DNA from 2 places in the Pseudoalteromonas sp. CnMc7-15 genome. Region 2 is predicted to be linked to the other one. Evidence: predicted binding sites of a transcription regulator. Region 2 holds the regulator's gene; the other holds the start of a gene.
What was found. The regulator MetJ, encoded in region 2, represses methionine synthesis genes. The targets are predictions, from matches to a motif close to TAGACGTCTAGACGTCTA.
Positions count from the first base shown of each region.

Region 1: a site for MetJ is predicted at 2,392-2,409, ahead of metE (5-methyltetrahydropteroyltriglutamate--homocysteine S-methyltransferase). Genes of this name have one in related genera too.

Region 1 is NZ_JAKRFT010000004.1:30,695-34,123, forward strand. It holds gene metE (5-methyltetrahydropteroyltriglutamate--homocysteine S-methyltransferase) at 1-2,182, opposite strand, end outside; gene MHM95_RS10585 (LysR family transcriptional regulator) at 2,482-3,372, shown strand.
Region 2 is NZ_JAKRFT010000003.1:597,293-600,721, reverse strand. It holds gene MHM95_RS10055 (malic enzyme-like NAD(P)-binding protein) at 1-1,216, shown strand, start outside; gene metJ (met regulon transcriptional regulator MetJ) at 1,409-1,729, opposite strand; gene metB (cystathionine gamma-synthase) at 1,909-3,069, shown strand; gene metL (bifunctional aspartate kinase/homoserine dehydrogenase II) at 3,079-3,429, shown strand, end outside.

The DNA of each region.
Region 1 (3,429 bases), on a different contig from region 2:
CGCAGTCAGGGTTAACCCATAATCGCTCAACAGGTATTTTCTGTGCAGCTTTGTGGACTAAGGTCTTTATCGACGCAACATCGGGCACATTAGGAGTGTGAATATCATACACACCCGGCCCTATTTCATTGGGGTAATCAAAGTGTTCAAAGGCGTTCAGTAACTCCATATGAGAACGGGACGTTTCAATGGTGATGACATCGGCATCCATATCAGCAATAGCGCCAATAATATCATTGAATTCACTGTAACACATGTGGGTATGAATCTGAGTTTTATCCTCGGCACCGCTTGCAGCGACGCGAAATGCATAAGTCGCCCAATCCAAGTAATCTTGCCAATGACTTGTTTTTAACAGCATGCGCTCACGAAAAGCAGGCTCATCAATTTGAATAATGCCAATGCCCGCATTTTGCAAATCCACAACCTCGTCACGCAGCGCTACCGCGATTTGCTTGGCGATAGTGGGGTTGTCTAAGTCATCACGGACAAAAGACCAAGATAGAATCGTCACTGGCCCAGTTAACATGCCCTTCACTGGTTTTTTTGTAATTGACTGCGCATAGCGGCTCCAATGCACAGTCATTGGTTGCGAACGGGCCACATCACCCCAAATGATCGGTGGCTTCACACAGCGGGAGCCGTAGCTTTGCACCCAGCCAAACTGAGTAAAGGATACGCCCTCAAGCAGTTCACCAAAATACTCGACCATATCGTTACGCTCAGCTTCGCCATGCACCAGTACGTCCAAACCAAGCGCTTGTTGCTCTTCAATGACGTAGCGAATTTCAGCTTCCATTTGCGTGTGATACGCCTGGGAGTCTAAAGTACCATTTTTAAAATCCCGCCGCGCTTGGCGAATAGCTTGGGTCTGCGGAAAAGAGCCGATAGTGGTGGTCGGTAATAGTGGCAGTTGCAAGGCTTGACGCTGGGTCTTAGCCCGCTTAGAAAACGCACTTTGTCGCTGTGCGTCTTGCGCACTGAGCGCCGCAACGCTTTGTTGCACCCTCTTGTTATTCACTCGCGTTGAGCTCTGCCGAGCCTTAACCGCAGCACTGTAGCGATCAATAGCAGTGGTGTCGCTGCTATGCAGTGCATGACGTAACAGTTGCAGCTCTTGACACTTTTGTGTTGCAAAAGCCAACCAGCTTTTTAGTTCACTGTCGAGCTGCTGCTCCTGCTGTAAATCTACCGGAGTGTGAAGCAATGAACATGAAGGGGCTATCCACAACATCTCGCCCCGCTGCTCAGCAATAGGATGTAATTGTGCATGCAACGAGGATAAATCCGCACGCCAAACGTTACGTCCATTAACAACCCCTAAGGACAACACTCGCTCATTGCCTACGGCCTTATCTAAAGCCTGTATATCCACCGTGCTCGCCAGCCAATCAAAATGTACTCCGTCGATGGCGTAATCTTGAATATCATCAAGATGATGGCTGACATCATCAAAGTAAGTGGCCAATAGCAGCTTCACCCCGTGGCCAGATAAACTCGTAAAACTGTCTTTCAAGGCTTGGCGATAAGCATCATCCAATTCCAGGGCGAGAATAGGCTCATCAATTTGCACCCACTGAACCTGTTGCGCTGCAAGTTTGTCCAATATCTGCTGATACACCTCAAGTAACTGAGGTAATAGCGCAAGTTTGTCAAAAGGTTCATCGGCGCATTTGGCTAAGTATAAATAGGTCACCGGGCCGATAAGCACGGGCTTTGGTGTATGGCCTAGTTGCTGTGCTTCACTGACATGGGTAAATAACTCTGAATCAGTCAGCGAAAAGCGCTGCTCGGCGCTGAGCTCCGGCACAATATAATGATAGTTGGTATCGAACCATTTGGTCATTTCACTGGCGGCACAGGCACACCCTGAGGGCGCTCGCCCACGAGCAATACGAAATAAGGTATCGAGGGGGTTGCTATCTGCGCTGTGATGACGCGCTGGCACGGCTCCGACCATCACCGTGGTAGCGAGCACATGGTCATACCATGCAAAATCACCAACGGGGAGCAACTCAACACCGGCCTGTGCTTGCAAAGCCCAATTTTGCTTACGTATCTCAGCCCCTTTTGCTCGCAATGTGGACTGATCGATGGTGCCTGCCCAGTATGCCTCAAGGGCAAATTTAAGCGCCCGCTGCTTGCCGATTCGAGGGAAACCAAGATTATGTATTAATGCCATAACAAAACTCCATTTAGCTATATAGATGGCTAAACATTAGATTTCTCACCCTCACTGTGCAACCGCAGCTTTCTCACCATTAATGTGAATTTTATTCATAGCTAAAAATTATAAGGAAATGCCAAATTAGATGACACCGCTGTCATTTTTATTGCTATAGTGGAATTTATCTATGGTTAGCTTTACGTTTACATTTTATACATTATTTATGGACGTCTAGACTTTGAAATGTCTATTATGATGCAGTAAACTGTATTCACGTTGAGCACCGCTCACAATTTTTATGAGATTTACTAAAGATGATAGATATAAAACACCTCAAGACTATTTCCACCTTGAAAGAGACCGGCTCTTTAGTGAATACCGCACGTGAGCTGTTTTTAACTCAATCTGCACTTTCTCATCAAATCAAAGACTTAGAAAACAAACTCGATTGCCAATTGTTTGAGCGTAAAACCCATCCGGTGCGATTTACTCCACAAGGCATGCTGCTATTAGAGCTTGCGCATGATGTACTACCAAAAGTTGAAGCGGCGAAATGCCGTTTGAAAGAGAGCTTAAATCAGCCAATCTCGCAATTACGCTTGAGCGTCGAGTGCCACGCCTGTTTTCACTGGTTATTACCGACAATTAAAGAATTTAATAACTTTTGGCCCGACATTCATGTGGACTACGAACGTGGTTTTAGTTACGACGCTATCCCTGAGCTGCTTGAGGGCGATTTAGATCTGGTATTAACCTCGGATATACGTGACCCAGAGCGCCTAGAGTACGTGCATTTATTCGATTTTAAGCTCAAGCTGATCGTTGCCCCCGACCATGAGCTGGCTAATAAAGCCTATGTCACGGCGCTGGATTTAAAAGACGAAACCATTATCTCCTACCCTATTCCTCGCGAGCGCCAAGATATTTTCAAACACTTTATCCAAAATGCGCGTTTTGATGGCACCTTGAAAAGCGTGGATCAGGGCTTGCTTATTTTCCAATTAGTGAGCGCCGGCATGGGTGTTGCTGCGCTACCTGATTGGCTTGTTACCCCCTATGAAGCGCAAGGGTTAATAAAATCTATTCCCCTTGGTGCACTAGGTCTTAATCGCCCCATGTACTTGGCCATGAAAAAAGAAATGAAAGATAACCCTGTCTATCGCCACTTCTTGAATACCTGTAAACAAAATAACACGCGTAAATAGCAAAAGCTGGGGCTGATTGATCAATTGGCCCCATTGCACACAGACGCACTGCTCTGA
Region 2 (3,429 bases):
TTACCACGCTAACCCCGTTCCAGGAAAAATTAGCATTGAACTCACCAAAAGCGCCGAGACCGTTAACGATCTCGCTTTAGCCTACAGCCCAGGTGTTGCAGAGCCGGTGCGTGAAATCGCTGCCGATGCTAACAATGCTTATAAATACACGGCCAAAGGCAATATGGTTGCTGTGATCTCTAATGGCAGTGCCATTTTAGGGTTGGGTAACTTAGGGCCGTTAGCGTCTAAGCCGGTCATGGAAGGCAAGGCACTACTGTTTAAGCGTTTTGCTAATCTTGACTCCATCGATATCGAGGTGAAGCATCGCACCACGGAAGACTTTATTAACACTGTAGAAAATATTGCCGATACCTTTGGCGGTATTAACCTCGAAGATATTAAAGCTCCAGAGTGCTTCGAAATCGAGCAAGCGCTCATTGAACGCTGTAATGTGCCAGTATTTCATGATGATCAACACGGCACTGCTATCGTCACTGCCGCAGGCATGCTAAACGCTTTAGAAATTCAAGGTAAAGATATTCGTGATGCTCTGATCGTGTGTTTGGGGGCTGGCGCAGCGGCAGTTGCATGTATGGAGTTGCTTATTAAGTGTGGCGCTCAGCGCGAGCATATTTACATGCTTGACCGTAAAGGGGTGATCCACACGCGTCGTGATGACTTAAATGAATATAAGCAATTATTTGCTAACAACACCGATAAGCGTACCTTGCAAGACGTTATTGCTGATGCCGATGTGTTCGTTGGTGTTTCTGGCCCAGATTTGCTCGCAGCTGAAGACCTTAAATTGATGGCCGACAAGCCGGTCATTTTTGCCTGTTCTAACCCAGACCCAGAAATTAAGCCGGATGTGGCACACAGTGCGCGCAAAGACTTAATTATGGCCACTGGGCGCTCTGACTACCCGAACCAAGTGAATAACGTACTGTGTTTCCCATTTATTTTCCGTGGTGCACTGGACGTGCGTGCCACCGCTATCAATGATGAGATGAAAATTGCCGCTGTAGAGGCTATTCGCAGTATCGCCAAGGAGCCAGTACCTGAGTCAGTGTTAACGGCATCTGGAGTGAGCGAGTTAGAGTTTGGCGCGCAATACATTATTCCCAAGCCTATGGATCCACGATTATTGCCACGCGTAGCGAAAGCCGTGGCGCAGGCGGCTGTGGACTCAGGTGTTGCGCAAATTGATATGCCAGCGAATTATATGGCTGAGTAATCACTTTACTACTCAGCGCTAGAAAAAAGAAAACCCAAGCTCAATGCTTGGGTTTTTTTATGGCTTGCAAAGAGTAATAGCTTCACTAACGACTTTTCATACAGGCCAACTTGCGACATGTATGCATAACACTATGCTTACTCCAGCAAAGGGGCCTAATGCTCAGGGGTTAGTTAAACTTGCTTATCTTTGTTAGTCCTCTCCGATAACAGGCACTTCCACACCCATTTCTTCCATAATTTTTCTCACCTCTTCAGGTACCTTCTCCGGGTTGTCTTTACGGAGATCTTCGTCATTTGGCAGCGGCTGGCCAGTAAAGGCATGTAGAAATGCTTCACACAGCAACTCACTGTTGGTGGCATGACGAAGATTATTCACCTGGCGGCGAGTACGTTCATCGGTTAATACTTTTAAAACATTGAGCGGGATGGAAACGGTAATTTTCTTTACCTGTTGGGCTTTTTTTCCATGCTCCGCATAAGGGTGAATGTATTCACCATTCCACTTGGCCATAATTTGCGTCTTATTTTTGGTCACTTAGGCATCAATAAGGACGAAATTTTATCGCGTTGGTAAGGATAGTCAAATATTCATAAATTAGCTATTTAGACGTATAAATGTTTTGACTTCTAAATTGTGTTAATTTAACCTTTTGGACGTCTAAACATCCATTTTCTTGATTGGGGGCAAATATGTCACAACTAAAAAAAGACACCATCGCCGTGCGCCATGGTATTGATGCTGATAAGCACCATGGTGCGGTGGTGCCACCCATTCATTTATCGACCACCTATTCCTTTGCCGATTTTGATAGCAAACGCGAATATGATTATGGTCGTAGTGGTAATCCCAATCGGGATATTTTGGCGCAGACCTTAGCGCAACTAGAAGGGGGAGAGCACGGAATTATCACCGCGACAGGTATGGCCGCAGTGCATCTAGTGACGCAGCTACTGACACCCAATGACACCCTAGTGATCCCCCATGATTGTTATGGCGGCAGTTATCGCTTATTTACCTCTTTAGCCAAACGGGGGTTGCTCAAGGTTGAGGTTATCGATTTCACTCAATCAAACTGTTACCAACGCTTAGTGGCCGCCAAACCCAAACTGGTGTGGATTGAAACGCCCAGTAATCCCATTTTGCGACTCACGGATATCCGCGCAGTGTGCGATGCCGCGCAGAGCATCGGTGCGCTGGTTGCAGCCGACAACACGTTTTTATCTCCCGCCTTACAGAACCCATTGTTATTGGGTTGTGATGTGGTGGTGCACTCGACCACTAAATATATCAATGGTCACTCCGATGTGGTCGGTGGTGCGGTGATCACCAAAACCAAAGAGTTGGGTGAAGAGCTGGCATGGTGGGCTAATAATATTGGCATTACCGGCGCCGCTTTCGATAGCTATCTCACCCTGCGTGGTTTGCGTACCTTAAAAGTGCGCCTTAAGCAGCATGAAGAAAATGCCTTGGCGATTGCTCAATACCTTGAACAGCATCCTAGTGTGCAGTCTGTTTACTATCCAGGGTTGAGTTCGCACCCACAACACGACTTGGCGAAGGCGCAGCAACAGGGCTTTGGAGGTATGGTGAGCTTTGATATTAAAGGTCAGCTGCAAGACAGTGCAAAATTCCTCACCTCAGTACAGCAGTTTACCTTAGCGGAGTCGTTGGGCGGGGTGGAAAGCCTTATTTGTCACCCGGCGACCATGACTCACGCGGGCATGGATAAAGCCGCACGACTTGAGGCTGGGGTCGGCGACACGCTTATCCGGATTTCTGTAGGTATTGAAGATAAGCAAGATCTTATCGATGACTTAGAAGCCGCTTTTAACGCGTTAGCAAGCAAATAAGAGGATACTATGACTCAGGTTGTACATAAGTTTGGTGGTTCGAGTCTCAGCAACGCGGCGCGTTACCATGCGGTCGCCAATATTGTTATCGGCAACAGCCAACTCGGTGACGTGGTGGTGGTCTCTGCGGCGGGGAAAACCACGGATACGCTAGTGAAGTTGTGGCAGGCCTATCAACAGCACGATAGCCATGGCTATCATGATGTCTTGCAGTTGCTACGCACCCATCAGCATGAGCTTATTGATGAGCTATTAGCAGCGCACCAAGCCCACGCTCTGCAATCACAGCTTAATAGTGAGCTTCAGCGCATAGCTGAGCAATTGCAGACAAACACCTTAGATGAGGCGTCCTTATTAGCC